One region of the Clostridium pacaense genome, then DNA from elsewhere that is predicted to be linked to it. Evidence: predicted binding sites of a transcription regulator. Region 1 holds the regulator's gene; each other region holds the start of a gene.
The links. Region 1 encodes Rex, which represses fermentation and respiration genes when NADH is low (regulators of the CRP and FNR family bind a similar motif). Its sites were predicted from a motif close to ATTGTTAANNNNTTAACAAT; they were not measured.
Positions count from the first base shown of each region.

Region 2: adhE (bifunctional acetaldehyde-CoA/alcohol dehydrogenase) is a predicted target of Rex. The motif match lies at 4,742-4,761, and genes of this name have one in related genera.
Region 3: LK536_RS45080 ((2Fe-2S) ferredoxin domain-containing protein) is a predicted target of Rex. The motif match lies at 3,514-3,533, and genes of this name have one in related genera.

Region 1 is NZ_JAJFEB020000001.1:402,264-409,827, reverse strand. Features, by position in the region: gene LK536_RS31575 (adenylosuccinate synthase) at 1-145, shown strand, start outside; gene LK536_RS31570 (protein NO VEIN domain-containing protein) at 363-1,424, opposite strand; gene LK536_RS31565 (hypothetical protein) at 1,902-2,234, opposite strand; gene abc-f (ribosomal protection-like ABC-F family protein) at 2,266-4,209, opposite strand; gene LK536_RS31555 (redox-sensing transcriptional repressor Rex) at 4,484-5,146, shown strand; gene LK536_RS31550 (NAD(P)H-hydrate dehydratase) at 5,219-6,760, shown strand; gene alr (alanine racemase) at 6,783-7,564, shown strand, end outside.
Region 2 is NZ_JAJFEB020000002.1:489,009-496,572, forward strand. Features, by position in the region: gene LK536_RS35725 (hypothetical protein) at 1,298-1,549, opposite strand; gene LK536_RS35730 (helix-turn-helix domain-containing protein) at 1,685-1,942, shown strand; gene adhE (bifunctional acetaldehyde-CoA/alcohol dehydrogenase) at 2,039-4,651, opposite strand; gene LK536_RS35740 (aldehyde dehydrogenase family protein) at 4,938-6,425, opposite strand; gene LK536_RS35745 (iron-containing alcohol dehydrogenase) at 6,691-7,564, opposite strand, start outside.
Region 3 is NZ_JAJFEB020000008.1:232,942-240,505, reverse strand. Features, by position in the region: gene LK536_RS45100 (aspartate/glutamate racemase family protein) at 1-408, opposite strand, end outside; gene LK536_RS45095 (ATP-binding cassette domain-containing protein) at 776-1,399, opposite strand; gene LK536_RS45090 (ABC transporter permease) at 1,473-2,210, opposite strand; gene LK536_RS45085 (ABC transporter substrate-binding protein) at 2,267-3,433, opposite strand; gene LK536_RS45080 ((2Fe-2S) ferredoxin domain-containing protein) at 3,599-3,838, shown strand; gene LK536_RS45075 ([Fe-Fe] hydrogenase large subunit C-terminal domain-containing protein) at 3,841-5,946, shown strand; gene LK536_RS45070 (SpoIIE family protein phosphatase) at 5,946-7,124, shown strand; gene LK536_RS45065 (4Fe-4S dicluster domain-containing protein) at 7,288-7,564, shown strand, end outside.

The DNA of each region.
Region 1 (7,564 bases):
GATTAAGGATTATGAGGAACTGCCTGAGAACTGCCGCAAATATATAGAGTTCGTGGAAAAGGAGATTGAGGCTCCCATTGCAATGGTCTCCAATGGACCGGGACGGGATGACATTATCATGCGCAAGCCGCTTCGGGAAGTATAGTAAGGGTTCGAAAATAAATTCTGAAAAGGACATTTAAATCGAAAGGTACCTACAAGACGGTATCAGGAATATTTTCTGGAAAACGGCATAGCTTTGCGGGCTATGCCGTTTCCCTGTTATGCAGACCCATTCAGTAAAGACGCAGCAGGACTTCCAACAGGTCCATGTTCATTTATCATTTTAATTCCCCAATTACCCACTTGATTTTAAGAATTTGTTAAATTTCGTTTTCAATATACCAGGACATTACTTTCATGACATACCGCCCGGTATCAAATGGAGGTTCATATATCTTTAAATGGGCCTCACCTTTTCTCTTGTTAATATTGTATAGTCTGTAAATTCTGTAGTTTTTCTTTTGCTGCTGCATCTTATTGGCAACAGTGATTTCATTTTGGGAAATATAGAAACCGCCGTCATGGTTCTGTTCTGTACTCTTTACCTCAATATATAATAGTTCCCCTTGTTCGGTAAAGGATTTAATATCATAGCCTTCGTTATCGCCCACTTCCTGTGATGTATGTTCAATTTGCTTCGCAAGTTCCACTAACCCTACATTACGTAACTTTTTCTTTTCGAACTCAATAACAATATATTCTCCTAAATCGCCAATGCTTTTTTTCTTTTCATTCAGGGTGATATAATCTGTCTTACATGGCCTTGTGGTCTGTTTTGGCGCTGATTTCCTTTTGGTGGGAGTGTCCTCATCATCAATGAGTAATTTAAAACTGCTATACGGTTTTGTTTCTGCTGGTTGAAGCTCATCTACCGCCTTTAAGGGGGTATTTCTGTGCTTATCATTACAGATGATCCTTATATACCATTTTTTCCTGTATTCTTCAGTCAGGGCACTGGCAGCCGCATTGAAAAATTCGCATATCTTTAAATTATTTGCAACATAATACTTTTTGTCCGAAATAATGATTGCACTGTTCTCATCCTGTATCCGTGTACTGTTTTTCTGCCCTGCTGTAAAGCCATGGACAACTGTTTCCGGATAAATTTTAAATTTATCTGCTTTTGCGGTTAGGAATCCATTCATAATCTCAATGGACTGATTACAGGCAGCCTCAACGAATTTAATATATGTTTTTCGAGGACTTTCCCCGTCAATTATTATCTCATTATCGCCAGCCACGAATACAAAATTAATTTTATCAAACTGCATATTATCGCCGTAAACATATCCATTGTGAAAACAGGAATATGATTTTGCTTGAATATATTTACGGTTATCAAGCCAGTATTGTATAGAAATCTCATCAAAATTTGCTCTCATAAATGTCACCTCGTTTTTTTGAATATGCATTTATATATGGAGTCCGCACCGTTGTTGTAGGAGATTATATCACATAATTGTGGACGTTTCTATTATTTTAACAATTGGAATATGATATCTCCCTGTAAGCAGCAGGATTCCTTTCTGGAGCGTGTTTGAAAATTCATTCCCTCTATCTGTCCTGAGGATTCCACCAAAGGTACCTCCTTAGGACAGATTACGCCCACTTTGCGGTATATTTGGTATCTGCCTGTTTCAGTTTATTGGCCGATACTGTTTTATGAGTGATTACCTTTTGAATGTCCATTTTGTATCCAGGATACAAAATGCCGGGAAACCTGTAGGACACAGCTTTCCCGGCATTTACAATTCTTAAGTTTATCCTATTCTTAAGTTCATTCTATTCTTAAGTTCATTCTATTCTCAAAATCATTCCATTCTCAAGATTATCCCATTCCCAAAGTCATCCCCATCAGCCTATGGCCTGGATGTTTTATCACAGCCTTTGGTCTTTCCAACCCCTTTATCCTCCGCTTTGTCATGGGCTGTCCGTCCGCCGGCCTGTGTACCGGCCATACCGGCTTTTTCCGCCTCCGCCTTCAGCGCTTCCATATCCACTGGTTCGGAAGGCTTTAAGACACGTGTCATCAGTCCCATGGCAAACATGATGATGGGTATGAACACCATGGAGAAAATCACGGCCATCAGGTAATTCTTTGGGGCGCCTGTCACGGCCAGGATAATGGCCAGTACAAACAGCGCCACAAGAAGCAAGGCTCCGGTCAGGGCCAGGATCCGTTTTAATTTCATGCATTTACTCCTTTCATCCACTCAGAAACCATCAATCCTCAGCCAGTTCTTCCCATCGCTCATACAGTTCTTCTAGCTGCCGGGCAATTTCTTCCTTTTCCCTGTTCAGTTCCATCAGCCTGTCCACATCGGTGTAGACCTCTTCCAGGGAAAGCAGCCCGTCAATCTCACTGTCCCTGGTTTCCAGGGCATGGATGGAATCCTCTGTTTTCTTCAGTTCGTTCTGGCGCTTGCGTATGCGCGCCTGTTCTTCCTTCCGGGCCTTCCAGTCCAGCTTTATATCGCTGGCAGAAGAGGAGGCCAGATCCCTGTCCGGCGTTCCCGCAGGCGCCTGGCCCGCAGCATTCCTTGCTGCGAATGCTGCTTCCACGTCATCCTTCTTCTCAAGGTAATAATCGTAGTTGCCGATATAATTAATCAGGGACTGGCTGGTCAGGTCCAGTATCCTGGTGGCGGTGCGGTTGATGAAATAACGGTCATGGGACACATAAAGCACGGTGCCCGTATAGCGGCAGAGGGCGCTTTCCAGTATCTCCTTGGACGTGATGTCCAGATGGTTGGTAGGCTCATCCAGTAAAAGGAAGTTGGCGTCGGAGAGCATGAGCTTGGCCAGGGACACGCGTCCGCGTTCCCCGCCGCTTAAGTCCCGGATCAGCTTGAACACATCATCGCCCGTGAACAGGAAGGAGGCCAGGGTATTGCGGATCTGGGTATTATTCATGTCAGGATAGGTATCCTGTATCTCCTCAAACAATGTCTTGTCCATGTGCAGGACCTGGTGTTCCTGGTCGTAATAACCGATGTGCACCTTGGAACCCAGGCGGATTTCGCCGCTGTCAGCCTCCAGGAGGCCGTTGATGATTTTTAACAGGGTGGTCTTGCCGGTTCCGTTGTTGCCTATGATAGCCACCCGTTCCCCGCGTTTGATATCAAAATCCACGTGGGAAAAAAGGGTCTGGGCGTCAAAGGATTTGCTTAATTCCCTGACCGTCAGCACATCATTGCCGCTGATTACATCCGGCTCCAGCCGTATATCCATGGAATCGTCAATTTCCACCGGTTTATCCAGCCGCTCAATCTTATCCAGCATCTTTTCACGGCTCTCTGCACGCCGGATGGACTTTTCACGGTTAAAGGATTTAAGCTTGGTGATGACTGCTTCCTGATGCTTGATTTCCTGCTGCTGGTTTAGATATGCCCTGATTTTGGCATCCCGGAGCATGGCTTTCTTGTCGCTGTAGGCGGAATAATTGCCTGAGAACATGGTCCCGATGCCGTTATCCAGCTCCACAATCTTGGAAACCACACGGTCCAGGAAATAACGGTCATGGGCAACGATGATCACGCTGCCTGAATAACCCTTCAAATAGGTTTCCAGCCAGGCAATGGACTCCATGTCCAGGTGGTTGGTCGGCTCGTCAAGCAGCAGTACGTCCGGCTTGGTGAGCAGGAGCTTGCCCAGGGAGACACGGGTTTTCTGACCGCCGGAAAGGGTGTTGATGGGCTTGGTAAATTCGTCCTCGCTGAATCCAAGGCCTTTTAATACGCCCGTGACCTCGCTTTTATAAGCATAGCCATTGGCCAGTTCAAAGGCATGGTTTAAGCGGCTGTATTCCGCCAGCATGGCTTCCAGGGCATCGCCTGAGGCGGAATGCATCTTAAGCTCCAGGCTGCGGATCCGCTCCTCCATCTGTATGACCGGGCGCTTTACCTCCAGAAGGGCTTCGTAAATCGTGCTTTCGCTGTCCAGGTCCTGGTGCTGCGCCAGATAACCTATGGTGGAGCCCTTGCTGAGGGCCACAACGCCCTCGTCTGCAGCCAGTTCGCCGATGATGATTTTCAGAAGGGTGGTCTTGCCTGCGCCGTTAATGCCCACAATGGCCGCCTTTTCGTGGTCTTCCAGGTGGAAGGAAACCTGCTTTAAGATATGTTTGTCACCGAAGGACTTGGTTATATTGCTGCATGATAAAATCATGGTTAAACTCCTTTGCATTGTACACCGGCGCCCCATCCGGGCGGGGAACCGGGGCGCTGTCTTTACGCGCTTATATGGGAAGGAAACCCGCATATACCGCCTGTTTTTCAAGGCTCCAGACCGCCGGGATTTCCACATTATACTTTCACCAGTATAATATAATAGGAAAATTTTTTCAAGAACATACTGAAACGTGTTTGACATTTTTTTGACACTTGTTTATAATAGAACCATTAGGTATTTATAGAAACGCGTAAGGGGAAGGTGGAACACAATGGAACGCAAAGAGATATCAAAGGCGGTAATTTCAAGATTGCCCCGCTATTACCGCTACCTGGGTGAACTGATTGAGGAGGGTGTGGAACGCATCTCTTCCAATGAACTTAGCGCCAGGATGAAAGTAACGGCATCACAGATCCGTCAGGACCTTAATAATTTTGGAGGATTCGGCCAGCAGGGATACGGTTATAACGTCAAGTACCTGTATGCCGAGATAGCAAAGATTTTAGGGATTGACCAGCAGCACAACCTGATCATCATCGGGGCTGGCAATCTGGGGCAGGCCATTGCAAACTATACGAATTTCGAAAGGCGTGGATTTGTCATCAAGGGCATGTTTGACATTAACCCCAAGCTGATTGGCCTGGTAATCCGCGGGATTGAGATCCGCTCCGTGGATGATCTGGAGCACTACATCAAGGAGAATGAGATTCAGATAGCGGCCCTGACCATTCCAAAGACAAAGGCGCCTGAGATTGCAGACCGTCTTGTCCAGGCCGGTATCAAGGCAATCTGGAACTTTGCCCATACTGATCTGGTGGTTCCGGATGATGTGGTAGTGGAGAATGTCCATCTGTCTGAAAGTCTGATGCGCCTGTCATACAGGGTATGCAGCATGTACGACCAGAAGACGGAAGAGGGAAAAGCATCAAAGTAAGAATCAGCCGGCAAGCAAAGGAGCCATTCTTTATGCTTGCCGGCCTTTGCTTTTTACAGGAGGTAAATGCGGATGAGAACACTGGTAACGGCAAAACAGATGAAGGCGGTGGACGCCCATACCATCCATACCATAGGCATACCGTCCATGGTCCTGATGGAACGGGCGGCCCTTTGGGTGGCAGAAGAGGCAGAGGCCCTGGCCGGACAGAGGGATGCTGTCTGGGCGGTGTGCGGCACCGGCAACAACGGGGCGGACGGCGTGGCGGCGGCCAGGATGCTTTATCTGAAAGGATATCAGGCTTGTATTTACGTGGTGGGGAACCTGGAAAAGGGGACAGAGGAGTTTAAGGCCCAGGTATCCATTGCGCGCAGGCTGGGCATGGAGGTCAGGCCCTGGACCGGGGCAGTGGATGGGGAGTGCTGCCTTCTCATTGACGCGGTATTCGGCGTGGGCTTAAGCCGTCCCATCGAGGGGGAGTACAGACAGTGCATGGAAATGCTGTCTGAAAAGAGGATTCCCCATACCATCGCGGTGGATGTTCCCTCGGGAATCCATGGGGACACGGGGGCTGTCATGGGCATTGCGCTGAAGGCGGATGTCACTGTCACCTTTGGCTGGGAGAAGACCGGAACAGCCCTTTATCCGGGCAGGGAATACGCGGGCAGGGTAAAGGTATGCGATATCGGATTCCCGGAAACAGCCCTTGGGGCCGTGGCGGAGGCAGAGGAAGGGTGTGGATACGCCTTCACCTACGGGCCGGAGGATCTGGCTCTTATTCCAGGCCGGCCCGCCTATTCCAATAAGGGAACCTTTGGGAAGGTGCTGATTGCAGCAGGGTCGCGGAACATGTGCGGCGCCGCATACCTCAGCGCCCTGGCTGCCTACCGCACCGGCGCCGGGCTGGTTAAGCTCCTGACCGTGGAGGAAAACCGCCAGATCCTTCAGGAACGCCTGCCGGAAGCCATCATCGTCACCTACACGGCGGACCAGCTGGTTTCGGGCAGGGAAGAGTTCAAGCGCATGATTGAGGAGCAGATGAACTGGGCGGATGTGGTGGTGCTGGGGCCGGGACTTGGCAGCGAACCATATGTGGAATACCTGGTGGAGGATATACTGACCAGCGCCTTTGTGCCTGTGATCATTGATGCGGACGGCCTCAATGCCATAGCCGGGCATCCGTACCTGACCACCTACTACACGGAAAACATCATAATCACCCCCCATCTTGGGGAGATGGCCAGGCTGACAGGGGAGGGCATCGATGCCATCAAGGAGAATCTGGCCGGGGCAGCGCTGGAATATGCGGGGCGGTACGGCATTACCTGCGTGCTTAAGGATGCTGCCACGGTGGTGGCAGGCAAGGACGGGACGCTCTACATTAATTCCAGCGGCAACAGCGCCATGGCCAAGGCCGGTTCCGGCGATGTCCTTACGGGTATCATCGCAGGCCTCGCGGCCATTGGCATGGAGGAAGAACAGGCCGCCCTGATGGGGGTCTACCTTCACGGCAGGGCAGGAGAGGCGGCAGCCAGGCAGACAGGGCAGCACAGCCTTCTGGCATCGGATCTGGCACATGCAATCGGGAGGGCTATGGAGCCCGCGATGGAATGAGACAAAACAGGAGGCAGATAAAATGAAACCATACAGCAGGGTATATGCGGCCATCCATCTGGATGCGGTGGCTGCCAATATGGAGGCCATGAAGGCAAACCTCCCGGCTTCCACGTCCATGATCGGCGTGGTCAAGACAGACGGTTACGGACATGGCGCAGTGCCGGTTGCCAGGACCATTGACCCGTATGTGGACGGATATGCCGTGGCATCCGTGGACGAAGGCATCATCCTGCGCCGCCACGGCATACGCAAGATGATCCTTGTCCTGGGCGTGACCCATGAAAGCCGGTTTGAGGACCTGGTTCAGTACGATATCCGTCCGGCCATGTTCCGTTACGGGGAGGCCCAAAAGCTGTCGGCTGTTGCAGCCGCCATGGGGAAGAAGGCCAATATCCATCTGGCAGTGGACACGGGCATGAACCGCATCGGCATGAAACCGGACCAGGAATCCGCTGACATGGTATACAGGATCAACATGCTGGAGGGAATCCGCATTGAGGGCATGTTCACACATTTTGCAAGGGCAGACGAGGCGGATAAGACCACCTATGGACTGCAGTTTGGGAAATATAATGATTTTGTGGAAATGCTCGGCAGCAGAGGGATAACCATCCCAATCAGGCATTGCTCCAACAGCGCCGGTATCGTGGAGTCGCTGGGGGCCAACGGCCTTGACATGGTGCGGGCGGGCATTTCCATCTATGGCCTGTATCCGTCGGATGAGGTGGGAAAGGATGCGGTGAAGCTGACGCCGGCCATGGAGCTTAAGAGCTTCATCACCTACATAAAGACCATTGAACC
Region 2 (7,564 bases), on a different contig from region 1:
GATAGGAAAATTCTATCTGTACCAACTTCTCCTTCTGCGGATTGCCCCATCCGGTTATTATTCCTTCTGAATAGAAGCTAGTTATCTGCCCCTGATTATTATCTTCCCATACCCCCGGTTGCCAGCTATCAATATCAAACTGCCACTTATCTTATCCCGCAGAATCCCATTTTGCTCATAAGAACCAAGCCATCCTCCAAGTAAATCCGGTTCAGGTAAATCAAAATTTCCTATTTCCGGTTTAATCTTATTACTCTGCCGGGCGCAGTTACAGCAGGTCATGGAAAAAAGCCAGCAATAAAACAATGTATATCTTCTTCAATTCCCCTCCAGTTCCTATATATTCTTACATATATTTACTCTATCTCCTAGATATAGCCACCGTATAGCTTAAAGAAGCTAACAATAGCAACTGCTTCCTCTAAAGAATAAATACCATGTTATGAGATATTTTGTAACCGTCAAATAAGATAGTGGTTATGAAAACAGCCAGTCCCAGGCTATTATAGATGGGGATGCATAGGAATGCTGGATGACAGGATAAGGCATTGGGGATGTCTGCTTTTCTGTATGCATGACCTGTCATAACCTTTGCTTTTTCCTGTTCCCAGTATAATACACAAGTGCCAGAGCCTCCAGTGAATATGGGAGATTCTGACACTTACAGGACACTTTATGGTCTTAGTTTCTTTACTGCTTTTGGCTGGTCGATGGATAGCCCTTCCAGAAGCCAGCGGAATTCTCACTCAGAAATCCGCCGGACTTTTTCCTGTAATCGGAGCCATTGAAACAGACATTTTATTTATCCACAGGGTTATTCCGCTCATCTAGCGGTCGGAATACACAGTCCGGGGAGCGGGGCAGGGCGGGTGGCGGCGGATAGGACGCTGAGTTCCGGAGGATGTAGCTTCTTAGGGGGTGGCAGGCAAAAAGGCGGGGGTGAGTTAGTGTTGTCTGGCTTAAAAGGTCCTGCAGCCAGTGTCTGATATCTGCATCAGGAGTGCGTCTGTAAAGTGACGGCGTAGTGGTTCTACGGCTAGCTTTACAGACGTGCTCCTGGTGTAGATAGCAGGTACTGGCTGTAGGACCTTTTGAGCCAGGCAACACTAGCATCAAAGCCAGAACTCAAGGTGGTCTGAGCTGAGAAAGCTCTTCAGAGTTTCTCAGCGAATAGCACCGATCCCCCGTCTTTTTGCCTGTCAGCCCCTTAGAAGCTGCATCCTCCGGAACTCAGCGTCCTATCCGCCGCCGCCCGTCCTGCCCCGCTCCCCGGACGTCCCCCTCACCAAAAAACAATCTAAACATCCCTCAACTTCTTAATCAACACCTCCACTGCCTCCCCCCCAGACCTGCATTCCAAATCCTCCCCCAGGATATACCGGATGGCTTCCCTCCACTCATCCAGGGAATAAGAAGCTATATTAATCCTACGGAGTGCATACAGCACATCTTCTATGTAAAAACTATTATGGAGGTCCGATAAATACTGGCAGCCCGCTAATTCCTGCAGTCTGATTAACAAACCCCCCTGGTTTTTCTCCGGCTTCATTCATAACTCCTATTCCGCATTTCAGCATCTATATTTTCAATTTCTCCTGTGCAACCTATACATTGCAATTATATACGACATTTATCGTAAAATCAAGGAAGTGCAACCTATTTCTTGCATATTATGGAGGGTGCCATGGAACAAAAAATAAAGCAGGATTTCAGGATCGGACCAAACATCCGCAAATACCGCCTGCAGTCCCACATGACCCAGGAGCAGGTAACAGCCAAGATGCAGCTCATGGGCATCAATATTTCACGCAGCATATACTCGCAGATTGAGGGCGGTACTTATAATATCCGAGTTTCCGAGCTGGCCGCCATGAAGGAAATATTTAACATCAATTATGAATCTTTTTTCGAAGGAATTTCCGTGAATACAAAGGAATTATAGAGACTTGAATAAAAGCATGAACAGGCCGCCTGTCATATGACAGACGGCCTGTTCCAAACACAAAGGATAAAGGTATTTACCCATGATGGGTACGAATTATTTACCGTAGTAAGCTTTTAAGTACATTTCTTTAATCTCGCTCATAAGAGGATATCTTGGGTTGGCACCAGTACACTGGTCATCGAATGCCTGCTCAACCATGTCATCCAGCCTGTCTAAGAAGTCTTTCTCATCAATGCCGTAATCCTTAATGCAGGACTTGATTCCAACGGCTTTCTTAAGTTCCTCAGTCTTCTCAATCAGCTTCTTAACTGCCTCAGCATCATCCTTGGCCTGGATTCCGCAGAATCTTGCGCACTCTGCATACCTTGCCTGTGTATGTGGATACTGGTACTGTGAGAAGGTGCCCATCTTGCGTGGGTTCTCAGCAGCGTTGAAGTCGATGACCAGGGAGATTAACAGTGCGTTTGCAACACCGTGTGGCAGGTGGTGGAAAGCGCCCAGCTTATGTGCCATGGAGTGGCACACTCCCAGGAATGCGTTGGCAAATGCCATACCAGCCATGCAGGAAGCATCAGCCATCTTCTGACGTGCCTCTACGTTAGTCGGCTCATTGTAAGCAGTCGGCAGGTAGTCAAATACATTCTTCATGGCCTTAAGTGCAAGGCCGTCCGTGTAATCGGTAGCCATGACGGAAGCGTATGCCTCAAGTGCATGGGTCAGGACGTCAACGCCGGATGCGCTTGTCAGTCCTCTTGGCTGGCTCATCATATTGTCTGTGTCCACAATTGCCATGTTGGGCAGGAGGGCATAGTCAGCCAGCGGATATTTGATGCCAGTCTCCTGGTCTGTGATAACTGCGAAAGGTGTAACCTCGGAGCCAGTACCGGAGGAAGTCGGAACAGCGATGAAGTATGCCTTCTCGCCCATCTTCGGGAATGTGTATACACGTTTCCTGATATCGATGAAACGCATTGCCATGTCCATGAAGTCCACTTCCGGATGCTCATACAGAACCCACATGATCTTAGCAGCATCCATTGCGGAACCGCCGCCCATTGCAATGATTACGTCCGGCTCAAAGTCCCTCATAAGCTTTGCACCAGCCTGTGCATTGGCCAGGGTTGGGTCTGGCTGTACATCGGAGAATACGGTATAGGTAAGTCCCATATCATTGAGACGGTCTGTGATAACATGGGTGTATCCATTCTTATACAGGAAGGAGTCGGTTACGATGAATGCCCTCTTCTTGCCCATTACATCCTTTAACTCATTTAATGCTACAGGCAGACAGCCCTTCTTAAAGTATACTTTCTCAGGTGCACGGAACCACAGCATGTTCTCTCTCCTTTCAGCAACGGTCTTGATATTCAGTAAATGCTTCACTCCAACGTTCTCAGATACGGAGTTTCCGCCCCAGGAACCGCAGCCCAGTGTTAAGGATGGAGCCAGCTTGAAGTTGTACAGGTCGCCGATGCCGCCGTGGGAGGAAGGTGTATTGATGACAATACGGCAGGTCTTCATCCTTAAAGCATGCTTCATGATTTTCTCTTCTTCGTTGACATTCACATACAGGGAAGCAGTGTGGCCGTAGCCGCCGTCTGCCACCAGACGCTCTGCCTTATCCAGGGCCTCGTCGAATGTCTTGGCCTTGTACATGGCCAGTACGGGAGACAGCTTCTCATGTGCGAACTCTTCGCTGATATCCACGGACTCAACCTCGCCAATCAGGATCTTGGTGTCTTCCGGAACTTCCACACCGGCAAGCTTGGCAATGGTAACAGCCTTCTGTCCAACAATCTTGGCATTCAGCGCGCCGTTCACCAGGATGGTCTTGCGGACCTTCTCAATCTCGCCTGGCTTTAAGAAATAGCAGCCTCTGTATTCAAATTCTTTCCTGACTTCATTGTAAATGGATTCCAGGACAGTCACGGACTGCTCGGAAGCACAAATCATACCATTGTCAAATGTCTTGGAATGGATGATGGAGTTAACTGCCATCTTGATTTCGGCTGTCTCGTCAATGATGACCGGTGTGTTGCCGGCGCCAACGCCCAGTGCCGGTTTTCCTGAAGAGTAAGCAGCCTTAACCATTCCAGGTCCGCCTGTTGCCAGGATTAAGTCGGCATCCCTCATGACCTCGTTGGTCAGTTCCAGTGAAGGTACGTCAATCCAGCCGATGATTCCTTCCGGTGCCCCGGCCTTTACTGCTGCGTCCAGGACAATCTTAGCAGCCGCAATGGTGCATCCCTTTGCACGCGGATGTGGGGAAATGATGATTGCGTTACGTGTCTTCAGGGCAATCAGTGTCTTGAAGATAGCGGTTGAAGTCGGGTTGGTGGTAGGGATGACAGCTGCAATCAGGCCGATTGGCTCTGCAATCTTCTTGATTCCGTATTCCTTATCTTCCTCAATCACGCCTACAGTCTTTGTATCTTTATATGCATTGTAAATGTACTCAGCCGCGTAGTTGTTCTTGATGACCTTGTCTTCCACAATACCCATGCCGGTCTCTTCCACTGCCATCTTTGCAAGAGGAAGACGCATCTTATCAGCCGCGCTGGCAGCTGCGAAGAATATTTTGTCTACCTGCTCCTGTGTGTAAGTAGCAAAAATTTTCTGTGCTTCGCGCATTGCATTCATTTTTGCATTCAGTCCGTCCACGCTGTCGATGATTTCCGGAACAACCTGCTCGATTTTCTTTGCCATTTCCTTTTCCTCCATTTTTCCTTCATTTTTCCTTGTGTTTGTGATGCATTGGGGCTGCATCAGCCTGTTTGGGTTGGGGTATTTTTTCTTATTGATAATTAATTAACAATCTCACTGTTTGCATTATAACCTTTCGTTAAAAATATGTCAATATATATTTTAAATTTTTTTCTTTTTTAATATTTGATTGTTAAAGATAAGACAGAGACAGGTCTGCAAGCAAAAAGAAACGGCCCCGGAACTTCCCGTTCCAAAACCGCTTCCTTCTATATAATAATACCCTGCTTTATTTCACAGGATAAAATCCTGTTGGGGCTTCACTAAGATTAATCATGATATTCTTCATCTGTGTATAATGGTCCAGCATGACCTTATGGGTTTCACGTCCAATACCGGATGCCTTGTATCCGCCGAAGGGCGCTCCCTCCGGGATGGCATTATAGGTATTCACCCACATGCGTCCTGTCTCAATGGCCCGCGACACCCGCAGGGCCCTGTTGATGTCCCTGGTCCATACGGCTCCTCCCAGGCCGTATTCGCTGTCATTGGTCATGTCAACCACCTCATCCTCGGTCCTGAACTTGAGGATGCAGGCAACCGGCCCGAAGATTTCCTCCTGGGCAACCCTCATGTGGTTTGTGACATTTCCCAGGAGGGTGGGCTTAAGGAAGCAGCCATTTTCCAGTCCCTCGGATTTGAGCTGTTCACCTCCGCAGAGAACCGTTGCGCCTTCCGCCTTTCCGACTTCTATGTACTGAAGGATTTTTTCCATCTGGGCCTTGTTGATCTGGCTTCCCATCTGGGTGTCTGCTTCCCACGGAAGGCCCACCTTGACCTGGTTAAACCGCTCCACTGCCTCTTTGACGAATCTGTCATAGATGCTTTCCTGGACAAATACCCTGGAGCCTGCGCAGCACACCTGGCCCTGGTTAAAGAGGATGCCCATCTGCAGGCCGTCCATGGCCATCTCCCAGTCACAGTCCTCAAAGAAGATATTGGCTGATTTTCCCCCCAGTTCCAGGGTGGACGGTATCAGCTTCTGCGCAGCCGCCAGGGCAACATTCCTGCCCACTTCCGTGGATCCGGTAAATGCCAGTTTCCTGAAGCCCTTATGCTCCAGCATATATTGTCCGGACCTGGAGCCGGAACCGGTCAGTACGTTAAACACGCCCGCCGGAAGCACATCCTGGATCAGCCTTGCAAGTTCCAGCACGCTTAACGGGGTGGCGCTGGAGGACTTAAATACAGTACAGCAGCCGCTTGCCAGCACCGGGGCCAGCTTCCAGGCAGCCATGAGGAACGGGAAGTTCCAGGGCACGATCTGCCCAACCACTCCGATTGGTTCCCTGAGAATCAGGCTTAAAGTGCTTTCCCCAAGCATATTGGCGCTTCCCTCATCCGCCATGATGCAGCCTGCGAAATAACGGAAATGCTGTGCGGACATAGGTATATCCACGGCCATGGTCTCCCTAATCGGTTTGCCGTTATCCAGGGATTCCACCATTGCCAGGTGTTCCCGATTGGCGTCAATGATATCTGCAATCCTGTTTAAAATAACAGCTCTTTCATTGACCGTTACGTGCTTCCAGGACTCAAATGCCTTCCAGGCCGCCTTCACAGCCTCATCCACATCCTCCTTTGCCGCCTCCGCACACTCTGCCAGCACGCTCCCGTCTGCCGGGCAGTATGTCTTAAAGGTCCTGCCGTCAGATGCATCCTTCCACTGTCCTCCGATGAACAACTGGTATCTGGCCTTAAGCTCTACATTATGCATTGTAAACTCTCCTCTCAACACTTGGTACAGCATCGGGACAGGCTTATAAAACACACTTTAGGACACAAAAAAAACATGTATTTTAAAGCCAGCCCATCACTGTCCTAAAACACCATGTTTCCAGAAAAACCCTCCTTGGCGGAAGATTAATACGGTTGTGTTACCCCTCTGGCCACTATGATATATCATAAGACAGGCAATAGTCAACAAAAATCTTTTATTTAACAAACTCTTTTTGTTAATATTGCATTAACATTTGTCCCCTCTACTCCCCAACATACGCCTGGCGGTAAATCTCAATGACCTGTTCCCTGGTTGCGGTCCTTGGGTTTGTCAGCTGGCAGACGTCCTTCTTGGCATTATCAGCCATGACTGCGAAGTCCTCCTCCTTTACTCCCAGCTGCTTTAAATCCGATGGGATTTCCAGCTGCCTGCTCAGCTTCTTAATGGCCTCGATTGCCTTTTCAGCCGCACAGGTTACGGAAATGCCTTCCACCTGGACACCCATTGCCTGGGCCACATCCCTGAACCGGTTCATATTGCCGATCAGGTTATAACTCTCAACATAGGGCAGAAGGATTGCATTGCACACACCGTGGGGCAGATTATAAAAACCGCCCAGCTGGTGCGCCATGGCATGGACATACCCCAGGGACGCGTTGTTAAATGCAATTCCCGCCAGGTACTGGGCATAGGCCATCTTATCCCTGGCCTTCATGTAATTGCCGTTGGCAACTGCCTTTGGTAGGTAATGGGCAATCATCTTGATTGCCATGATGGCCGCTGCGTCTGTCAGCGGATTGGCATCCGTGGATACGTAAGCCTCGATGGCATGGGTCAGCGCATCCATCCCCGTGGATGCGGTCAGTGACGGCGGCATCCCCTTCATAAGCTCCGGATCATTGATGGCAATCTGGGGCGTGACCCGCCAGTCCACGATGGCCATCTTTACCTTGCGGGAAGTATCCGTGATGATACAGAACCTGGTTATCTCTGACGCGGTTCCGGCAGTGGTGTTGATGGCCATAAGCGGAACCATTGGTTTTGAAGACTTATCGACCCCCTCAAAATCAGCAATCCTTCCGCCGTTGGCAGCAACCAGCCCAATCCCCTTTGCACAGTCGTGGGAGGAACCGCCG
Region 3 (7,564 bases), on a different contig from region 1:
TAAGCGATGGTCCATTCCGTACTGGGACACCATGTTTTCCATCATGGGGACTGCTTTTTCAGATGCTGCCAGGATGGAAAAACGGCTTCCTAAAAGGAATGACATGGCAATGGATGTCTCTGCAATGCCAAGGACCGGGCAATCACAGATTTCCTTTGCCGCGTACAGGCCGGGATCGCCGTAGCAGGCGATTAAGATTCCGTCATATGCGTTTCCGGACATTTTTAAAAGGCGGCATAACCCAAAACCGGAAAGGGCATAATCATAGAACGATTCCAGGGCTTCCGGACCGAAATCCAATCCTGTAACCGTGACAGACGTGTCAGGGGCCCTGACACGCTCCACGGTCCTCCTGATATCTTCCGTCATGGCATCTGAGGTGTTGGGATTTATAACTAATAAATTCATTCCTCCTCCTTTTCAAGCTGGCTTTAAAAACTAACAATTGAGAAATATATTCGCTATTGCGAGTAACATAATTATTATAACGTACAAACTTTTTGCTGTCTATTGTCACTTTGTTATATAATATTTACAAAAATATATGCATATTGCCTATTGCATAATGGGAAAAAGACACAATATATACATAAAATTTTTTGTATAACAATAAAATCCGGGAAAAAGTAAGAAGGTGCAGGACAGATTAGAAAGGCTGCATATCTGCAGCCGGATTACTGCCGGTCCATGATAAACGGCAGATATATTGGAGTGGCGGAAGCCGCTCCGAAATTCATGAACAGGAAAATACCAGATGGGAAGATGTGCATGGTCTTTATACAAAAGATTCAGGGATTTGTGAAGGATCAGGGGAACTGCTGCATATCCGTACCAGTTCCCCGCCAATCAGGGCCACATCCTCCTCCTGGTGGGTGGAGAGGATCAGGATCCGTCCATCCTGCTTTTCCCTGATATACGCAATCACACTGCGTTTCAGCTCCTCATCCATCCCGGTAAAAGGCTCATCCATGATAAGGATATCGGACGGGGTGAGCAGCGCCCTCAGGACCGCGACGCGTCTCTTCATGCCGCCGCTCAAGGTGGATACGGGACGGTTGAGACATTCCTCAGGCAGCAGCTTCCCCATCTCCCACCTGACGCGGGAGGCTTTCAGGGAACGGCCAACGCACATCATCACATTATCCATGGGGGAGAAGGATTCACACAGCCTATCCTCCTGGAATACGGCTGATATGGCGGCGGTTTTCCCGCCGGGGGTAATGGCCACGGTCCCCTCATCCGGCGTTTCCAGCCCCATCATGATCCGCATCAGGGTGGTCTTGCCGGAGCCGGAAGGGCTCATAAGGCAGTAACACCCGCCGTCCCGGAAAGTCATGCTGATATCCGTGAGGACAGGCAGGCCGTCATATGATTTTGTGATATGTCTGAGTTCAATCATTCTCTTCGTGGCTCCTTAAGCGTTTTATAAGGGCGTATATGGCAACGGTGTTCCCACAGGCCCTGTCAGTACTTTAGTGTTTCACTTTCCCTAAAAGATACAGGAAAATACGTTCAAAAACAGCGCTGACAATTATGATGACAAAGGTCCAGGCAAACAGCCCAGCGGTATCCAGATAAAGTTTGGAATAGTAGAGCTGTTCGCCGATGGAACCTTCCGGTATGCCGATTACCTCCGCGGCCACGCCGGATTTCCAGCTCATGCCCAGGGCGGTCCGGCATCCGCTGATAAGGTAGGGCAGCACGGCGGGGATATAGATATGGCGCACCTGCTTCCACAGGGGAATCCGGAATACCAGGGCCATCTCCAGAAGCTTCCTGTCCGTGTGTTCCAGCCCGGAAAGGGTATTCACATATATCATGGGGACCACGACCAGAAAGGACGTAAAGACGGCCAGGTTATGGGAACCGATCCAGATAAGGGCAAGGATGACAAAGGAGGCCACGGGGACCGATTTGATTAACAGCATCACCGGTTCCAGCAGTTCCCTTATAAGGGGAAATGCATAGGCCAGGCATCCTAACAGGATGCTGAGTACAAATGCCCCGAGAAAGCCAAGGCTTATCCTGGCAAAAGAACTGAAGATGGAGGCCCAGAAGGAGCTGTCGCGGACAAGCTCCAGGAGGGCCTTTACCATATCCACAGGCCCCACGAATATGATATTGTTGTGTATCAGCATATTGGCTGCCTGCCACACTGCAATCCAGAACAGCCAGATGAAATATTTCCGTATACGGGTGTTTTGATTCATGAAAAATGTCTCCGCCAACCAGTCATATGGTATCCGCCCCTGGGGGCCTTCACGCTCTAAGGCATGTAATAAAAGTCATCCCCGGGCATCTGGCCGCCGATGGATTTGGCATCCTGTTCCATGAGGATGGAGAGGTATCCGCTTAATGCATCCTTCATCTCCTGTCCTGTAATGCATACGATGTTGCAGTAGGGAAGGGCCTTCTGGGCGATGGGGGCTTTCTCCACAATGCCCTGGGCAGCGATAAGGGCTGCTGCTTCCTCCGGATGTCCGGAAGTAAACAGGGCGGATTCCGCATGGTCTTTCAGGAAATCCTCAATGGGCGAACGGTTCTCCCGGAGGAAGTCGCTGCGCACCAGGGTGACGCCTGTTACCAGCATGCTGCCGCTGTCCTTGTTCAGCATGTCCCACTGTTCCGTCAGGTCCAGAACGGTTTTCAGATCCTCATTCTGGATGCAGGCGGCTGTGGCAAAGGGCTGGGGAAGCACGCCGATGGCGCTGGAATCCTGCTTTAAGATAGAGGCAACCTCGGTGGCTTCAGACTTAAACTGGAGGTCCACATCGCCGGAACCGAGGCCATTTTCCTTTAAGAGGTAATTCATCACATATTCCGGCGTGGTGCCCTTGCCGGTCATGTAAATGGTCCGTCCCTTAAGGTCTGCCATGGATGTGATGGAATCATCTGATGCAACCACATACAGGACGCCCAAGGTGTTGATGTCCAGGACCGTTACATTTCCCTGGGTCTTGGCGTAGAGGACGCTGGCCACATTGGCCGGCACCAGGGCGATGTCCAGGTCACCGTTTGCAATCTTGCCTACCAGCTCGTCCGCCTTGCCGGTCATGGTAAATTCATATACATTGGAGGTTTCGCCCTTGGCGGCCTTGTCCATCAGGGATACCAGGCCCATGGAGGTGGGGCCTTTTAGGGAACCCACGCGGATTCCGGCCTGGCAGGTCAGTTTCGGCTCATCCCCGGATCCGTCCGCGGTAAGCTCCTTGGCAGACCCGGCCGGACTGTTGGACCCGCTTTCCTCAGAAGACCCGGTATCCTCTGACCCGCTGCTGCCGGTCTCCTGGGAATCAGGGGCAGGGGGTTCTGCCTGTGTGGCGCTGGCGGCAGTGTCCTTGGCAGCGGAACCCTGTCCGGATCCGCCGCATCCGCCAAGCATCAGGGAAGCGCCCAGGAATGCAGTTAAAAGTATGGAAATGGAACGTTTCATAATACAATCTCTCCTCTCATAAATATCCTTTACTATAGCACAACAGGCCCTCCTTTTCTATAAAATATTTGAGAAATATTATTGATATAAATATCACAATATGAGATAATGGAGATACCGTTTGGGGTGAACTCATAATACACGCAGATAGTGGAGGAATAAGGGATGAAAGTAACGATTTGTATTGGAAGTGCCTGTCATTTAAAAGGGTCCAGGGAGATTATCGCAAAGCTTCAGAAGCTGGTTGCTGAGAATGGCCTGTCTGACCAGGTGGATTTAAACGGCGCATTCTGCACAGGCAACTGTGACCACGGCGTATGTGTGACCGTGGAGGGCGAACTCTATTCACTGAAACCGGAAGATACCGAGGAATTTTTCGAGAATGAGATAAAAGGGAGACTTTGATTATGGGCATGGAAATCATTGATTTCAAAGCCACAAAGTGCAAGCACTGCTACAAATGCGTCCGCTACTGCGATGTGAAGGCCATCCAGGTAAAGGATGAGCGGGCGGTCATCATGCCTGACAGATGTATACTTTGCGGACATTGTCTCAAGATATGTCCCCAGTCCGCCAAGACCCTCCGGAGCGATCTGGATATGGTAAAGGGGTTCCTGCGGGAAGGCATGCGGGTAGTGGTATCCATTGCGCCGGCTTACATGGGACTTTTAAAATATAAGACAATCGGGCAGGTGCGCGGAGCGCTGATGCGCCTTGGGTTTGAGGATGTGAGGGAAACCTCGGAGGGCGCCGCCTTCGTGACGGCTGAATACGCCAGAATCCTCAGGGAACATAAGATGGATAACATCATTACCACCTGCTGTCCAAGCGTCAATGACCTGGTGGAGATTTATTATCCCCAGCTGGTACCGTACCTGGCGCCGGTGGTGTCCCCTATGATTGCCCACGGAAAGCTTCTGAAGGAAGAGCTTGGGCGGGACGTGAGGGTGGTGTTCCTGGGACCGTGCATTGCCAAGAAAAAGGAGTCCAAGGATCCGCGGCATGAAGGTTATATTGATGCCGTGCTGAATTTTAATGATATCAACAAGTGGTTGGAGGAAGAGGACATTGTCATCGAGGACTGTGAGGACCGGCCATTTACAGCATTTGACCCCAAGGTCAACCGCCTGTATCCGGTGACCAACGGAGTGGTAAGCTCCGTGCTGGCAACCGAGGAGGAGAGCGACGGCTACCGCAAGTTCTATGTACATGGCGTGGCCAACTGCATCGATCTGTGCAAGAGCATGGCCCGGGGCGAGATTAACGGATGCTTCATCGAGATGAATATGTGTTCCGGCGGATGTATCAAGGGACCTACGGTAAATGACGAATTCATTTCCAGGTTCAAGGTCAAGCTGGACATGGAGGAGAGCATTGCGCGGGAACCGGCGGAGCAGCGCCAGATGGAGCCGGTGTGGGAGAACGTGCATTTCGGCAAGCGGTTTGAGGACCACTCCCCCAGGGATACACAGCCCACGGAAGAGCAGATACGTGAAATCCTGCGCATGACCAACAAGCTTAAGCCGGAAGACGAGCTGAACTGCGGCGCCTGCGGCTATCCTACCTGCCGTGAGAAGGCCATTGCCGTATTCCAGCACAAGGCGGAGGTGAGCATGTGCATCCCGTTCATGCATGAGAAGGCGGAATCCATGGCCAACCTGGTAATGGAGACTTCACCCAACATCGTGCTGATCGTGGGGGACGACATGCGTATCCTGGAGTACTCGGATGTGGGTGAGAAGTATTTTGGCAAGACACGTTCCGAGGCCCTTAAGATGTACCTGTACGAGCTGATTGACCCGGCTAATTTCCAGTGGGTGTTCGACACGCACCAGAACATCCATGGCAAGCGGGTGAACTATCCGGAATACAATCTTTCCACCTTACAGAACATTGTATACATAGAAAAGGAAAATGCAGTCCTTGCCACCTTCATCGATATCACCAGGGAGGAAGAGCTGGCCAAGGAAGAGTACGAGAAGAAACTGGAAACCATTGACCTGGCCCAGAAGATAATCCATAAACAGATGATGGTGGCCCAGGAGATAGCCGGACTCTTAGGCGAGACTACGGCCGAGACCAAGACCACCCTGACCAAGCTCTGCCATTCACTGCTGGAGGATGGAAGCGACGGGATCTACGGGGGCGGCGAGGAAGACATTGCGCTTCCGGACGTGCACCTTGGCAGCGGGGCAAGGCCCTTAAGCGGCGTCATGACGCCGGGGAATACCGGGGCCGGCGCGGGAACGGCAGGCGGTGCCGGGCTGGCAGGAAACGCTGGTCTGGCAGGCGGTGCCGGGATAGCAGGAAACGCCGGGCTGGCCGGTGGTGCCGGGTTGGCAGGAAACGCCGGAATGTCAGGCGGCTCCGGAACAGCAGGGAATGCTGCGGTACCTGACCAGAAAAAGGGCTATGTCCATATCGGAAGCGCGGCTCCCGCAGGCAGGAAGACAGGGTACGTCCATCTGAACAGCGCTGATTTGAAGAAACCAGGCGGCAACGGAGGTAGATAATGGGAATTACAGTGGATGTTGCTTATAAAAGCCTGAATAAATATACCGAAATCCTCTGTGGGGACAAGGTAGAACTGCTTCAGACCGCGGATTCCAACATCATGATCCTGGCCGACGGCATGGGCAGCGGCGTCAAGGCCAATATTCTGTCCACCCTGACTTCCAAGATATTGGGAACCATGTTCCTCAACGGCGCCACGCTGGAAGAATGTGTGGATACCATCAGTGAGACACTTCCAATCTGCCAGGTAAGGCAGGTGGCTTACTCCACCTTCAGCATCCTTCAGGTGTATCACAACGGGGACGCTTATCTGGTGGAATATGACAACCCGGGCTGCATTTTCATACGGGACGGCAGGCTCATGGAGATACCGAGGAATGTCCGCGTCATCCAGGGCAAGGAGATTAACGAATACAGGTTCAAGGTACAGAAGGGCGATGCCCTGATTCTCATGAGTGACGGAACCATCCACGCGGGGGTGGGCGAGCTGTTGAACTTTGGCTGGCTGTGGCAGGACATTGCGGATTACGCGGTGCGCCAGTATCCCCTTACTGTATCCGCCATGCGTCTGGCTGCGTCCATCAGCAGGGCATGTGATGAGCTTTACCAGTTCAGGCCGGGTGACGATACAACGGTGGCCTGTATGCGCATCATTGACAGCAAGCCCGTGCATCTGATGACCGGACCCGCGCGCAACCCGGAGGACGATGTGCGGATGGTCCATGAATTCCTGGCGGATTCCAATGCCAAGACCATTGTGTGCGGCGGGACCAGCGCAACCATCGTGTCCAGGGTGATGGGGAAAAAGCTGGATGTTTCCCTGGATTATGTGGACCCGGAGATTCCGCCCATTGCATATATGGACGGTGTTGACCTGGTGACCGAAGGCGTGCTGACACTGAACCGCGTGCTTCAGCTGCTGCGCAGATATGTGAAGAATGAGACTGTATCGGAAGAGTTTTTTCAGGAACTGGATAAGCCCAACGGCGGCTCCATGGTGGCCAAGGTATTAATTGAAGATTGTACCGAGGTACACCTCTATGTGGGAAAAGCAATCAACAGCGCCTACCAGAATCCGGGCCTGCCATTTGACCTGGGCATCCGCCAGAACCTGGTGGAACAGCTTAAGCATGTGATAGAAGAGATGGGGAAAACCGTGGTGGTAACCTATTATTAGGATTGTACCTTAATAAATACTTGCATTTTCAGTATAAATATAGTAGATTTTCAGGTGTTGATATAAAATTAACAATCTGGTGCGTGCCAGACAGATACCGGGGATGATTCCGCCGGGACCTGCCCGGCGCAGCGCCAGGTGCTCATAATGAGGAGGAGAAGAAATGGTAACCAATGATGCGACAATCCTGCGTCTGAAGCATGATGTTCTCTATGAAGTGGCCAAGGCTGCATGGGATGGGAATCTGGAAGAAAAGCGGGACGGGATTCCTTACTCCATGATTCCGGGACCTCAGGCAACCTACCGCTGCTGTATCTACAAGGAGAGGGAAATCATCAAGCAGAGGGTACGCCTTGCCGAGGGGAAATGTCCGGCCGGCAAAGACACTTCCAATGTGGTACAGGTCATCAATGCGGCATGCGAGGAGTGTCCCATTGCTT